2 regions of the Caballeronia sp. RCC_10 genome follow, and region 1 is predicted to be linked to the other one. Evidence: predicted binding sites of a transcription regulator. Region 1 holds the regulator's gene; the other holds the start of a gene.
The links. The regulator FNR, encoded in region 1, switches genes on or off when oxygen is low (the NO sensors DNR and NnrR bind a similar motif). The targets are predictions, from matches to a motif close to TTGATNNNNATCAA.

Region 1 (7,932 bases):
GGATCTGCCCGTGTTAATGTCGAACTAAGTCGAGATGCGGCCGAAGGATCGGCCGCGGTAGGCGCACTTTAAGCAACGTCAGGGAAGCAAATCGGCAAGCGTCAATTGAATGGGCGCGTCGCTTGGCCCTTGTTCGGCCAGCTTGCGCGCCGCAACGAACAGGAAGTACCCGGGATCGGCCGTGAAGAGCGCCTTCATGCCGGCCTCCCCGATCTGCCGGACCTGGAGCAGTTCCTTGAGGACACTTGCACTGACCTAACGTCGAGGCGCGATCGCGCGCCTGCGACGACGTCTCGGACGCCGATACCTCGGTCCTGTTCATGCAACGGCTCCACGCCGATCCGCTGACGGGCGATGAGCGGCGCATCACTGAAACGATTCGCACGGACGTCGATCCCCACTCGTTCGGGCAGCGGTGTTACTGGCGTGCGCTGTTATCGCGCCTGGTCAGCCTGTGCGCGCAATCCGCTCGACGACGTGAGCGAAGTTGATGCAACGCTGATCGTCTTGCCGACCTTGAGGTTGATCCAGGTCATGCCTTCGCACAACCCCGCCAGCACCGCTTCACGCTCGGTGTCGAAGGTGCGCGAATGCGTGAATCGATGCACGAATCGCCCGCCTTCGACGTTCCTATGCTCGACGCCGACTGTGCACCTGATGCCTTCCGGCGTCTGCTCGGTGTCGCATGTGACACTCCAGTCCGCATTACTTACCTGTCCCTTGAGCGACATCTCAATCCTCCTGTGAAAACGAGCATCCGTGCGCGGCGTGCCCCGGCTTCGCCGCTGGCGCCTGGCTTTCGCGGTGTGTCCGCGGGTGCCCGAGTGAAGCGCACGGTCGTTCAGACGATGCAGTCTTGCGATACAGCCGGCAACGTCGACTCTAGGCACGAACGCACGCGCCGCGTTGAGCCAGGTCAAGGAAACGTCCGTTGCAACCGGCGCGTGAACGTTTGATCTGAGTCAAACGCTTTTTCACGGCGATCCGTAGACTCGCCTCCATGCCATGATGCGTCGCTTTCTCATGCTTCTTCAGGAGTCCGCGATGAGTTACAGGAGCATCGTCGTGCATCTCGATGCGAGTGAACGCGCTGAATACCGGCTCGATGTCGCGCTTTCAGTCGCCAGACCATTCCGGGCGCATCTGAACGCGGTGTATGCGGTCTTCGTGCCCGAAGCTCGGGCATTTCATCTTGTCGCCGGAAGCACCGTCTGGTTCGAAGAGCACGAGCCTCGACGCGAAGATCATCGCCATTCGCTCGAACATCTCTATCACGCAGGACTGGCGCGCAGCGAACTATCCGGTGACTGGTTCGAAGACCGCGATCAGCCGGCGCAAGCCGTCGCGCGACGTGCGCGCTGCGCGGACCTCGTCATCGCCGGCCAGCCCGATCCGAACGACCCGGAAGCGTACGTCGCAGATCACTTCGCCGAAACCCTCGTGATGAGTTCGGGCCGCCCGGTGCTGCTTCTGCCGTATGCCGGCGTCTTCGCGAACCTGGGAGACAACGTGCTGATCGGCTGGGACGCCAGTCGGGAGGCGTCGCGTGCACTGTACGACGCACTGCCGTTCCTGCAGCGAGCGAGGCAAGTCACGATCGTTTCGGTGAATGCGAAAACCGGCCGGGTCCACGGCTCCCGTGCATCCGGCGCCGACATCGCCTCGACGCTCGCCCGACACGACCTACGTGTGACGGTGCGCGACATCGAAGCGCGCGCCGATGTCCCGGCCGGAAACGTCCTGCTGTCGGAGGCGGAGCGGACTGGGGCAAACCTCCTGGTAATGGGCGGCTACGGCCATGCGCATTGGCAGGAAGTGTTGCTGGGCGGAGCCACCCGCACGCTGTTGCGCTCGATGACCGTCCCAGTGCTCATGTCGCATTGAACAGACTTCCTGAAGGAGCCGCCATGTATCAACGCATTCTAACGCCGATCGACGGCAGCATCACCTCATCCCACGCGCTCGAGGAAGCGCTCAGGGTTGCACGTGCGAACGACGCCGTTGTACAGCCGCTTTTCATCGTCGATCTTCAGCCTGTCGCGTACGATGCAGCCGCGACCTTTTACCCCGACATGCGCGATGCGCTGCTCGAGGAGGGCCGGCGACTCACGACGGATGCGGCCGCGCGCATGGCGCAGGAAGGCGTCAAGGGCACGCCGCGCGTCGCAGAGGTCAATCTGAACGGCGACGATATCGCCCAGTGCATTCTGCGTTGCGCAGAGGATTTCGGCGCCGATCTCGTCGTCATGGGAACGCACGGCCGGCGCGGCTGGCAGCGCCTCATGCTGGGCAGCGTCGCCGAGCGGTTCATGCGGCTGGCGCGCTGCCCGGTCATGCTCGTGCCGGGGCGGGAGGCCGAAGAGCAGGCAAGCCAGCCGGAGCAAGACGAGCAGCTTGCCGGCTGATGGAGGACGCGTTGCCGGAGAATGCGCTTCGACTAACGTCGAAAGCGGTCGCAGCGAGGACGTTTGCTTGCGTGACCTGACGCGAGATGATGATGGCTGGCACTGGCTTTCCCGTACGCGGCGGCGACGCGCTTGCAGGGACGGCTGACGATCGTGAGGTGGCCCATATGAGAAATAATGAAGGCCGCACGGATGCGCTGGCGCATGACTCTGCTCGCCGAAACCGGAGATCGTGCCGCGCGTTTGCGGGCGCCGCTCTAGCCGCCGCCGTCGTGTTCTGTGCATGGTGGCTGGCTATCCGGAGTTCGTTCGCCCCTTGCGCCGCCGGGACCACGACAGGCGCACAGGCATGGCTTTGGGCGAATGCTGTCATATCCGCGCTGTCGCTGACGGCCGTCGCCTTTCTTCTCTTGCAGCAACCTGCACCGGTTTCCTCCGGCAACGCCGTGCTGACCCACGCCCGGCTGGACGGCATCATCCGCTCGACGACGGAAGCGATCATTACCATCGATGCGACGCAACACATCGTCATGTTCAACCCGATGGCCGAGCACGTTTTCCGCTGCGCGGCCAGCGACGCAATCGGCACCTCGCTGTCGCGGTTCATCCCCGAGCGCTATCGGGCGGCGCACGAACGTCAGGTCCGGCAATTCAGCGACACGCGCGAATCGGACCGACGAATGGGCGCGCAGCGCGTGTTGTCAGGCTTACGCGCAAATGGCGAAGAGTTCCCCATCGAAGCTTCTATCTCCCAGACGGAAGACGGGGAAGGCAAGCTGCTTACCGTCGTCCTGCGCGATATCACAGACCGGGTGAAGGCGGAAGCGCAGCTCCGGCAATCGCGCGAGGAACTGCGAGCGCTATCTGCGAATCTTCAGCGGATACGGGAGGCCGAAAAGACGCGCATCGCCCGCGAATTGCACGATGACCTGGGTCAGACACTTACCGCGCTCAAGATGGACATAGCCGCGCTGGAAGCACAGCTTGCCACGCACGCGGCCCGTAATGCAGACATCGGCCCGCAGTTGCAGCGCATGCTCGGCCTCATCGACCGCAATATCGCGTCGCTCAGGCGAATCGCCGCGCATCAGCGGCCCGTCATGCTCGATGATCTCGGACTGCATGCCGCCATCGACTGGCTCATCGACGATTTCGAGCACCTTCACCGCATCCCTGTGAATCACGCGCTCGATACGGGCGATCTCGTGTTCAACGCCGACGCAGCGACGGCGGTTTTTCGTATCATCGAGGAGGCGTTCGCAAACATCGCACGCCACGCTCATGCAAGTCGCGTCGAACTGTCACTTGTCGCCGACGGCGCCGATTGCGTGCTTCGGGTGGCCGACGATGGCGTCGGCGCGCCTTGCCCGCTTGATTCGAACGGGCGTTCCTTCGGCCTGCTGGATGTGCGGGAACGCGCGAACGCGCTTGGCGGTCGCGTCTTCGTCGACTCGATACCCGATAACGGCTTCGTCCTTACCGCGGTCTTGCCGCGCGAAGCCGTGCAAGACAAGGAACCGCAACCATGACGACGAAAGTGCTGATCGCGGACGACCACGCGCTTGTACGCGACGGACTGCGCCATATCCTTGCCGGCGCGAGCGGGTTCGAAGTGGCCGGGGAAGCGTTCGATGGCGTCAGCACGCTCGCCCTCGTTCGCTCCACGCCAGCGCATGTGCTCGTCCTCGATCTCTCGATGCCGGGTCGCAGCGGCCTCGAACTGCTCAAGCAGATCAAGGACGAGAAGCCCGCGCTTCGTATCCTCGTGCTAACCATGCACGCCGAGCAGCAATATGCCGCGCGCGCATTCAAGGCGGGCGCGTCGGGCTACCTTACGAAGGAAAGCGCCAGCGCAGAACTCGTCTCAGCCGTCACCAAGGTCGCGGCTGGCGGCGCTTATGTAAGCCTCGCCATGGCAGAGCGCTTCGCGCAAAGCCTCTCGGAGCCCGCCGACACACTGCCGCACCAGCGCCTGTCGGATCGGGAGTTCGAAGTCTTTCGGCGACTGTACGCTGGAGAGTCCATCAACCAGATCGGGGAAGCGCTCTGCGTAAGCGCGAAGACGATCAGCACGTACAAAGCCCGCATCCTCGAAAAGATGCAAATGCCGCATGAAGCGGCGCTCGTGCGCTACGCCGTCCGGCACCGGCTTTTCGACGACGAGAACGACGACGTCTGAACGTATCGCCCGTCAGGATTTCCCTACATGCCCGCCAAAACTCCTACCGAAGTTTCCGCCTCCGCCGATTCATTTTTGAGATGGCGCGGTCAATACTTCGACGCATGGATTGGTCCGCCGCGCATCGAATCTTTCGTCTTCCGGCATTCGACTCATACGCGGGAACCTGACGTTCGACAGGAGGCAGGGCATGTTCACCGCAAGCGAAGCCGCACCCATCACCCGCCGGGACGAAGCGCCCATGCCGCGCCGTGCGTTTCAGGTAGCGGACATCTCCCGGACCGCAAGGCGCACGGGCGCACGTTGCTCGACCTGTACGATGCAGCGGGTATGCATGCCGAGCGGCCTCTCGCCGGACGAATACCAACGCCTCGATGCGCTCATCTGCTCGACGCGTGTCGTGCGCCGCGGCGAGACGCTCTACCGAAGCGGCGACGCTTTCCACAGCGTGTATGCCGTGCGAAGCGGCTGTTTCAAGACCGTCGTGATGCATCGTGACGGTATTGAACAGGTCACGGGCTTCCATCTCGCGGGCGATGCGCTCGGACTCGACGGCGTGAGCAGTGACAGTCACAGTTGCGATGCGATTGCGCTCGAAGATAGCGTTGTCTGCATCATTCCGTTCGATCTGCTCGAATTACTCTGCCGGGAAGTGAGAGCGATTCAGCATCACGTGCATCGTTTGATGAGCAGCGAGATCGTGCGTGAATCGAATCTCATGATGCTGCTGGGCACGATGTCCGCAGAGCAGCGGGTGGCGGCTTTCCTGCTCAATATCTCGACGCGCATGAAGGCGCGCGGTTATTCGCCCGCGCAGTTCGTGTTGCGCATGACGCGCGAAGAGATCGGCAGCTACCTCGGTCTCAAGCTCGAAACCGTGAGCCGCATGTTCTCGAAGCTGCAGAAGGCGGGTGTGCTCGATGCGCGCGGCAAGGAAGTGCAGATTCTCGATCAGGCAGGCCTCGAAAATGTGTGAGGCTCGATGAAGCACCAGCCGCCTGCACGAAACACTGCTGCACCGCGCACGCGTCCGTCGCGCAAGTCGGCAGGCGCCCAGTTCGCACCGGCGAGCGCATGACCTGCGTCTGCACGCGTAGCGGGATTCCCCGCATGTCTCGCCGGGGGCGAGTGTTACCTGAGCGCTGCGCCCGGTCCGCGCGAAAGCGCCTGCTTAGGTCTCGCGTCCGACCGTTGCCGCGCGTTGATTCAGATCAACGGCCATTCGCGTCGCCCCTCGCATCATGACAACTTGCATTCTTCGTTAGCCGCCATGCGTACTTGCCAGATTTTCCTCTCGCGCACCGGGCCGGACGTGGCCCACGATGGCGTCCGTCGTCCCTCGATGGCTGTGCTTCTCGCGGTCCTCATGCTTTGCTCGACACGCGCACTGGCGCAATCTGATCCCGGTGCGCTCGTCGATCAGCAGCACTGCATGTTCTGCCATACGAACGATGCGCCGTTTCTGGCGCCGTCGTTTCAACAGATCGCCGACCGGTATCGCAACGACCCGCAGGCGCCAACCATGCTGGAGCACAAGCTGCGCGCAGGCGGTCGCGCCCACTGGGGCGACATGGCCATGCCGATGCCCGCTGAACGCGGCGGCGCGCTCTCGCCCGAGGATGCGCACACGCTCGTCGAATGGGTGTTGCGTCACTAGTCGTGCAAAGGAGCCGTCATGCGCATCACCATCAAGCTCGATGCTTTCGAACGCGCCGCCACCGCCTACGCCGTGTTATGGCTGGACGTCGACAGCGGTCGCTGGTCTCGCGAGAGTCATGACCGCATCGAGATTCCGTCGTGGGGAACGTGGCAAACTGCGGTGAATGGCACGCTTCTGACGGATCGCGACACGCACGCCCCCTTGCTCTTGCTTTGCGGTCTCGAGCTCAACGCGTCGGCGGCCTCGCGCCTGAGTCTCCCACTGCAAGAGACGCACGGTGGCCGCGCAGATCGCCTGATCGTCGATGAGAATGCCGCGACCCGCCCATGCGATTCCGGACACTGGCATATTCAGTGTGTCGATTGCGAGGTCATCGTCGCCGAGCATGAGATCTTCTCGGACGAGCCGGATGCCCCTCCTGAACCGGCAAGCCACCCGCGCAACTCCGGCCCGCTTCTCACTTGATTACGCGAGACGCCGGGCATAAATCCTCATGCCGACGACACCTGCCTGAGCTTGAGCAGGCGCAAAACGTTATCAAATGCACGATGGATGGCGGCACCCAGGTCGGCGGCGGTGCCCCGCTCAACCGGAATCAGATCAAAAGTCCTCGTGATCAGGTCGAGGCGCGCATCATAGAGCGGCGCTCCAGATGCATCAGAATAAGCCTCGATGGTCAGGTGACTGTTGACGACATCAGTGGCTTGCCGCTCGAGTCGCAGCAATTCCACACCGGCCACGCGCTCGACATCGTCAAAGCCGGCGAATCCTTGACAGGCAATCTGCAAACCGAGCCCCATGACCGCTCTCCTCGTTCCTCTTCCCTGACCGCGTGCATTCGAACCTGCAAGCTCGTCTTCGCATCGTGGCCCAAATCAATCTTCGCGTGACCGGCTACAACATGGTTGCTTCGAATCTTGGGGACCGCCTTATGCGGAATCGTCAACCGGACCGGACGCGGTGCGAGCACGAAGCCCCTGAACATCAGTTCGACCTTTTGAATCTCGCTTGCGCATTGCGCGTACAACCAGCCGGGCCCGCCATCCATTCCGTACATGCCCCGGCATAACGCCTTGACACTGATTCGCGCCCGCCCCCTGCTCTCTGCCGACGGTGTTCGCGTGGCCCACACGTACACGACGCCCGCTTCGAGGGGACGCCCTGTCTGAATATCGCTGGCATCGGCATGACGTATTTGCGTGGCTGAATAGCGTGACACGAATTCCCTGGTGCGTGCCCAGAGGAGCGAGCATTCGTCTGGCTCCTGGCAGTCTACGGAAGCGAACTGCCGGGCCTGATGCAAAGCGGGTTCGGTTTCGCTGAAGCGATGCCACCGTGCGTCTGCCGAACAGGCACAAAGCGCGGGCAGCAAAAGCACGGCACACAGCGATCCCGGTCCCATCTCGCACTCCACGGCGACATTCATAGCGATCAAACAACCATACCGCTCAACGCTGCGCGTCGTTTGATCCAACTCAGCGTTTTCGCTCGGACCGCGACTTCATTTGCGCTCAGTGCTGCACGCCCTGTCGTTCCTGGTGATGACGGCTCGGGTCGCGCATCAGTACTTCGCGCAACATCTGGACTTCCTCGCGCATGGCGCTCACTTCGCTTTCCACTCGCTTGATGTCGCGATGCATATCGCGCCGCAGCTGCTTTTCTTCCTCGCCGACGAACAACGCAGCAAT
Region 2 (7,932 bases), on a different contig from region 1:
CGGGTTGTTCGCTTCGTCGAGGTTGCCTTGCAATTGCGAGGCGCGCAGGAATTGATCGGGCACGAGCGTGCCTTCGTGCTCGCGCAGCACGACGAGCATCGGCATGTCGGTGTACTGCTTGACGTACGCGCGGAAGTAAGCGGACTTGCCGCTCGCGTGAAATTCCTTCAGCACGACATGGCCCATCGCCATCGCGAGCGCGGCATCGGTGCCTTGCTTCGGCGCGAGCCAGACGTCGCCGAACTTCACCATCTCGCCGTAATCCGACGACACCGCCACCGTCTTCGTGCCCTTGTAGCGCACCTCGGTGTAGAAGTGCGCATCGGGCGTGCGCGTCTGCGGAACGTTCGAACCCCAGACCATCAGATAGGTCGAGTTGTACCAGTCCGCCGATTCGGGCACGTCCGTTTGTTCGCCCCAGATTTGCGGCGAAGCCGGCGGCAGGTCGCAATACCAGTCATAGAACGACAGGCACGCGCCGCCGATCAGACTCAGATAGCGAGCGCCAGCTGCGTAGGAGACCATCGACATCGCGGGAATCGGCGAGAAACCGATCACGCGATCCGGCCCGTACTTCGCGATCGTATGCGCGTTCGCCGCCGCGATGATCTCGGTCGCCGTGTCCCAGTCCACGCGCACGAAGCCGCCGATGCCGCGCACGCTCTTGTAACGCTTCGCCTTCACCGGATCTTCGCAGATGGATGCCCATGCCTCGACGGGATCGAGCGTCTTACGCGCCTCGCGCCACATTTCGACGAGCCTGCCGCGAATCAGCGGATATTTCACGCGCTGCGCGGAGTACACATACCAGCTATACGACGCGCCACGCGGGCAGCCGCGCGGCTCGTGATTCGGCAAGTCGGGGCGCGTACGCGGATAGTCCGTCTGCTGCGTCTCCCAGGTGATCAGGCCGTTCTTGACATAGACCTTCCACGAGCACGATCCGGTGCAATTGACGCCGTGCGTCGACCGCACGATTTTGTCGTGCTGCCAGCGGCTGCGATAGCCGTTTTCCCACTTGCGGTCCTCGTCGACGACCGCGCCGTGTCCATCGGCAAACGTGGACTTGACGCGCGACATGAACTTCAGCCGGTCAAGAAAGTGACTCATCCGATTCTCCGGGCTTTGCGGCCACGCGCGGCTCTGCATGAAGCGCGCGGCGATTGAATGTGTGGTCCGGGTGTAGGGGCGCTGCGCTCGCGCGCCCATTCACCGAAAGGAGCAGTTGATGTTCGTCAGGAGGCGTAGTCGTCGTGCCGATCGGCTACGCCTTTGGTAGTAGTCCGCGATCAGCAGGGCATCGGCGCGTTGCGGCGCGCGTACCACCACCACGTCACCACCGCGCAGACCGCATAGAACGCGATGAAGCAATAGAGCGCCATGTCGGGCGATCCGGTCGCGCTGATCGACGTGCCGAAGCTGCGCGGAATGAAGAAGCCGCCGTAAGCGCCGATCGCACCCGCGAAGCCGAGCACCGCCGCCGATTCCTTGCCGGCCTCGTGAAGCGCCTGCTTCCTCGCGGCGTCCGTACCGCGCGCCGATTCGCGCTGCTTCTGCGTGAGGAAGATTACCGGGATCATGCGGAACGTCGATCCGTTACCGATGCCCGTCAGCGCGAACAGCACGATGAACATCGCGAGGAAGCCGGCGAAGCTGCCGCCCGCGCCGCCGTGCGGCAACGAGAAGATGACGCCGATGACCGCCGCGATCATCGCGATGAAGGTGTACAAGGTCACGCGCGCGCCGCCGATGCGGTCGGAAATCCAGCCACCCAGCGGCCGCGTGAGTGCGCCGGCGAGCGGTCCGAGGAACGCATAGGCGGTCGGGTTCACGGACGGAAACTCCGCTTTCGTCAGCAACGCGAGTCCGGCGGAGAAGCCGATGAACGATCCGAACGTGCCGATATACAGCAGGCACATCAGCCAGTTGTGCTTGCGCTTGAAGATGACGGCTTGCTCGGCGAAGGATGCCTTTGCATCGGCGATATCGTTCATGCCGAACCACGCGGCGAGCGCCGACACGACGATGAACGGCACCCAGATGAAGCCCGCGTTCTGCAGCGAGATGCTGCGCTCGACGCCGTTGGCCGCGTAGCTATGCCCTTTACCGCCGAGCGCGCCGAAGACAGACGCTGCGATCACGAGCGGCGCGACGAACTGCACAACCGACACGCCCAAATTGCCGATGCCCGCGTTCATGCCGGTGGCGAAGCCCTTCTTCGCCTTCGGGAAGAAGAAGCTGATATTCGCCATCGACGAACTGAAGTTCGCGCCGCCCAGGCCGCATAGCAAGGCGAGCGCGAGCAGCGTCGGATAGCCGGTCGACGGATCGCGCAGCGCGAAGCCCATGCCGAGCGCGGGAATCAGGAGGCTCGCGGTTGAAAAGGCGGTGAAGCGCCGGCCGCCGAAGATCGGCACGAGAAACGAATAGAAGATGCGCAGCGTCGCGCCCGACAGCGCGGGCAACGCAGTCAGCCAGAACAACTGGTCCTTGGAAAAGTGGAAGCCGCCCTTGTCGAGATTGACGGCGACGACGCTCCACAGCGACCACACCGCGAAGGCCAGCATCAGCGCCGGAATGGAGATCCAAAGATTGCGGCGTGCGATGGTTTCGCCGGTCTCTTGCCAGAAGCCCGCGTTGTCGGGCTCCCATTGAGTGAGTAGATAGCGTGACATGAGATGTGCTCGATGATGACGGCGCGGCTTCGGTCAAGCCGCGCCCTCGGTTGCGTCAGGCAACGCGCCCGATGCGGTCTGACTTAAAGGTGAAATGCATGCAGATGAGACTGACTGCAGTTGCGCCGAACATCAGCATGAAACAGGTGGTGCGTATGCCGGTGATATCCATCAGGATGCCGAATAGAATCGGCAAGAGGAAGCCGGCAAGCCCGCCCGCGAGTCCGACGACACCAGAAACCGCGCCGATGTTCGACGAGAAATCGTCGGAGATGAACTTGAACACCGACGCCTTGCCGACGGCCATCGCCACGCCCACGACGAACATGAGCACGGTGTAGGCAGCCGGTCCCATCGCGATGTGGAAGGTGCGCGGGCCGCCGCTCGTGTGGATGGTGAAATCGGTGACCGGATAGCTCAGGACGAAGAAGCAGGCCAGCGTGACCCACATCACGAGCCATGTCGTGCGATGTGCGCCGAACCGGTCGGACATCCAGCCGCCCAGCGCGCGCAGCACGCCGCCGGGTAGCGAGAAGCACGCGGCCAGGAACGCCGCCTGTTCGATACGGAAGCCATACTGGTTCACGTAGTACTGCGGCATCCACAGCGACAGGCCGACATAGCCGCCGAACACGACGGAGTAGAACTGCGCGTAACGCAGCACGCGCCGGTCCTTGAGCACGGTCATTTGCGCGGCGAAGCTCTGCGCGTTCGCGCCGCGATGCGCCCGGTTCGACGCCGACAGCAGCCAGAACAGGATCGCGGTGACGGCCATCGCGATGGAATAGACCTTCGGCACGATGGTCCATGTGCCGGCGGCGAGCATCATCACCGGGGCGACGAACTTGTTCAGCGCGGCGCCGGAGTTGCCCGCGCCAAAGATGCCCATCGCAAGGCCCTGCCGCGACTTCGGGAACCAGCGCGCGACATAGGGCGTCCCCACGGAAAACGACGCGCCCGCTACGCCGACGAAGAGGCCGAGCACGAGGAACTGCCACAGTTCCGTGGCATAGGTAATGAGCCAGATCGGCACGATGGTGACGGCCATCGTGCAGAAAAACACGACGCGCCCGCCGAAGCGATCGGTCCAGATGCCGAGCGGCACGCGGGCAAGCGAGCCGGTAAGCACGGGCGTCGCGGCGATGAGGCCGAATTCGGTGTCGGTGAGACGGAGTTGCTGCTTCAGCGGAATGCCGAGGATGGCGAACATCATCCAGACGGCGAAGCAGATGGTGAAGGCGAACGTGCTCGCAGAGAGCACGCGCCAGGCAGTGGTATCGGTCGCGGCCGACGACGCGGCAGGCGGGTTGACGACGCTCATCGTCCTATCCTCGTGATGAAAGACTTCATCGCGAGGATAGGGATTGCGTCAGGGAGACGATATACGCCGGGCGGAGGGGCGCGGCGGTTAGTCGCTAGTCAGGAAGGAGTAGATGGAGCGGGCGCTCAGCCCTGCAGCCGCATGCCCTGCGGCACGTTGTAGTGGCCGTTGCGGTATTCGAGCGTGAAATCCTTCTGCTTCGGTGCGCCGTCCTGATTCACGCATTCGTCCTTCACCATGCGCGTGACGCTGTGAACCGTCTTCTCCGTCACCTTCAGCGACGCATAGCCTTCCCGGTTCGCAGGACCCGTTGCGACGGTTCGCTTCGTCGAGTCAGAGAAGCCCTCGCATCGATCGTCCCATTCGCCGTTGGCCTGCTCTACCGCCAACTTGTCGAGGACCGGCCGCAACGTCTTGTTCTCCAGTACATACAGGAGTAGTGAGGTCTCGCCGCTCGGGGCGACGCGCGACCGACCCCGGTAGCTCACACGCACGCCAAACGCGCGGGGCCCGGGGGAGACGTCATAGCGTGCGGTATCGAGCGCAATGTCGGTGAACGTCATTTCTTGTTCAACGATCGCATCCCTCTGGTAGAAATGCGCGATGACCGCGCCTGACGCGCTGTCCGCTACGACCAGTTCGGCATCGTGCCCGCTGACGCTCTCGTCGCTCGCATCATGCGCCAGCGCCATCACTGCCAGCGTCAACTGTGGATGGGCAGGCCACGCCTTGCAGACGCTGTATTCGGCGGCGAGTTTGTTATCCGGATGCAGCGTTTTGATCCACCGGGACATCATGTCTTCACAACCCGCATGAGCCAGCATCGGCGCCATCAAACTGGCGGCCACAATCAGCATTTTCTTTTTCATGTCGTTCAGTATCGAGCCTTTGACCTCCAGATGACTCACCGAAAAAGAGCCAGCCGGGGTTCGCATTTTGAAGGCTCTTATCTATCCGATAAACCGCCGCAACATGATTTGACACCTATGCGATTCAACACGCCGCCAATGCAAAATTTTGATGCCCGGCAAAGAGTGTGTTTCGCACGTACTCCTCAAGCCTGCGCCATGCTGTCAGAATGATAAGTTCGCAACGCTCAGCATGTTTCGACATGACTTATCGAAGCGACAATAGCGCGCGACACAGCGTCGCAATCCCCGTTTCTGAGACCAAATTCCATACATTCGCAACATCGCGATAAATCTCGCGTGGCATGATCGCGTCGCGGCGCAACGCCGTGAAACGGCGTTCTCCAGAGGACGCTTCGATCCAAAAAACCAGCGAATGCAATGAATGAAAATACTCACCGTTTAGCAGCGCCATTGTTATCGGGTTTGTTGGGCAGTGTCTGTCTCTCGGGATGCAAACTCGAGGTGCTCGACTCGAAAGGTCCTATCGGCGTAGCGGAAAGCGCGCTGATCGGCACCGCGACGTTCACGATGCTCCTCGTCGTCGTTCCGGTGATTCTGCTCACCCTGATCTTCGCCTGGCGCTATCGCGCATCCAACCAGAACGCGACCTACGCTCCGAAATGGGCGCACTCCACGGCCATCGAGGTCGTTGTGTGGACGATCCCCGCGGTCATCATCCTTTATCTCGGCATCCTGACGTGGAGGACTTCTCACGAACTCGACCCGTACAAGGAAATCAAGGTCGAGAACGTCAAGCCGATCAACGTCGAAGTCGTCGCGCTCGACTGGAAGTGGCTCTTCATCTATCCGGATCTGGGCGTCGCGTCCGTCAATCAGGTCGCGTTTCCGGTCGGCACGCCGGTCAACTTCCGCATCACGTCGGACTCGGTGATGAACTCGTTCTTCATCCCGCAACTCGGCGGCCAGATCTACGCGATGGCGGGCATGCAGACGAAGCTGCATCTGCTGGCCGATCACGCCGGCGACTACGCGGGCATCTCGGCGAACTACAGCGGCGCAGGCTTCTCAGACATGAAGTTCCGCGCGCTCGCCATGTCGCAAGCCGAATTCGATGCGTGGGTCCAGAAGGTCAAGACCGCGCCCGAAGGCCTCGACATGAACGTCTATGCCGGCGTCTCGCGCCCGAGCCAGAAGGAAGCGGTGCGCTACTTCTCCACCGTCGATCCGAAGCTGTTCAACAACATCGTCGGCAAGTACAACAACGGGAATGTCGCCGTTGGTGCGAATTGTGTAACCAAGGGGTAAGCCATGTTTGGCAAATTAACGCTTGAGGCGATCCCGTATCACGAGCCGATCATCATGGGGGCGACTGTCCTCATGGCGATTCTCGCGCTCGGTACGGTCGCCGCTCTCACCAAGTTCGGAAAATGGGGCTGGCTCTGGCGCGAGTACCTGACGTCGACCGACCACAAGCGCATTGGCGTGATGTATCTGGTCGTCGCGGGGTTGATGCTCGTGCGCGGTTTCGCCGACGCCGTCATGATGCGTGTACAGCAAGCGCTCGCGATGGACGCGCCGGGCTATCTGCCGCCGCATCACTTCGACCAGATCTTCACGGCGCACGGCACCATCATGATCTTTTTCATGGCGATGGCCCTGCTCGTGGCGTTCTTCAACCTCGTGGTGCCGCTGCAAATCGGCGCGCGCGACGTTGCGTTCCCGTTCATCAACTCGCTCTCGTTCTGGATGACGGCCATGGCCGCTATCCTGATCAACCTGTCGCTCTTCATCGGCGAGTTCTCGGCGACCGGCTGGCTCGCGTACCCGCCGCTCTCCGAGACGCAGTTCAGCCCGGGCGTCGGCGTCGACTATTACATCTGGGCGTTGCAGTTGTCCGGTGTCGGCACGCTCCTGACCGGCGTGAACTTCTTCGTGACCATCGTGAAGATGCGCGCGCCCGGCATGACGTGGATGAAGCTGCCCGTCTTCACGTGGACGGCATTCTGCTCGAACGTGCTGATCATGGCGACGTTCCCGATCCTGACCGTCGCGCTCGCGCTGCTCGGCCTCGACCGCTACATGGGGATGCACTTCTTCACGAATGACGGCGGCGGCAACCCGATGGTCTATCTGAACCTGATCTGGGCCTGGGGTCACCCCGAGGTCTACATCCTGGTTCTGCCGGCATTCGGCATCTACTCGGAAGTCGTGTCGACGTTCTCGAAGAAACCGCTGTTCGGCTACAAGACGATGGTGTGGGCCACGTGCTGCATCATGGTGCTGTCGTTTCTCGTGTGGGCGCACCACTTCTTCACGATGGGTTCGGGCGCGAACGTCAATGCCTTCTTCGGCATCATGACGATGATCATCTCAATCCCGACGGGCGTGAAAATCTTCAACTGGCTGTTCACGATGTTCCGTGGCCGCGTGCAGATGACCACGCCGGTTCTCTGGACCATCGGCTTCATCATCACCTTTACGCTGGGCGGCATGACGGGCGTAATGCTCGCCATTCCGGGCGCGGACTTCGTGCTGCACAACAGCCTGTTCCTGATCGCGCACTTCCACAACGCGATCATCGGCGGCGTGGTGTTCGGTTACTTCGCGGGCGTGCAGTACTGGTGGCCGAAGGTGTTCGGCTTCAAGCTCGACGAAAAGCTCGGCCGCAACGCGTTCATCTGCTGGTTCGTGGGCTTCTTCGTCGCGTTCGTGCCGATCTACATCCTCGGCTTCATGCGTATGACGCGCCGTCTGCAGCACTATGACAACGCCGCATGGCAGCCGTACCTGGTCGTCGCTGCTTGCGGCGTGGGCATCATCGCGCTGGGCGTCGTGTTCCAGGTTGCGCAGATCGTGGTCAGCGTGATTCGCCGCAATCAGCCGGCTTATCGCGATGTCACCGGCGATCCGTGGGATGGCCGCACGCTCGAATGGTCGATCAGCTCGCCTCCGCCGGTCTACAACTTCGCACACGTTCCTGCCGTGCGCGAACTCGACGACTTCGCTCACGCGAAGGAAACGGGCCGCGTCGAAACGCGTCCGCTGCGCGACATCCATATGCCGT

Region 2: the regulator FNR is predicted to act here: its motif matches at 5,014-5,027, upstream of cyoA (ubiquinol oxidase subunit II).

Annotation. Positions count from the first base shown of each region.
Region 1 is NZ_JBFUPT010000045.1:7,889-15,820, reverse strand. Features, by position in the region: gene AB6804_RS29540 (universal stress protein) at 1-28, shown strand, start outside; gene AB6804_RS29535 (UDP-glucose 4-epimerase) at 435-731, opposite strand; gene AB6804_RS29530 (universal stress protein) at 1,045-1,884, shown strand; gene AB6804_RS29525 (universal stress protein) at 1,908-2,405, shown strand; gene AB6804_RS29520 (PAS domain S-box protein) at 2,852-3,934, shown strand; gene AB6804_RS29515 (response regulator) at 3,931-4,584, shown strand; gene fnr (fumarate/nitrate reduction transcriptional regulator Fnr) at 4,826-5,560, shown strand; gene AB6804_RS29505 (c-type cytochrome) at 5,927-6,241, shown strand; gene AB6804_RS29500 (DUF3564 family protein) at 6,260-6,709, shown strand; gene AB6804_RS29495 (hypothetical protein) at 6,736-7,044, opposite strand; gene AB6804_RS29490 (potassium channel family protein) at 7,756-7,932, opposite strand, start outside.
Region 2 is NZ_JBFUPT010000010.1:63,978-71,909, forward strand. Features, by position in the region: gene AB6804_RS18590 (nitrate reductase subunit alpha) at 1-1,110, opposite strand, end outside; gene AB6804_RS18595 (NarK family nitrate/nitrite MFS transporter) at 1,290-2,675, opposite strand; gene AB6804_RS18600 (nitrate/nitrite transporter) at 2,731-3,996, opposite strand; gene AB6804_RS18605 (hypothetical protein) at 4,122-4,931, opposite strand; gene cyoA (ubiquinol oxidase subunit II) at 5,286-6,173, shown strand; gene cyoB (cytochrome o ubiquinol oxidase subunit I) at 6,177-7,932, shown strand, end outside.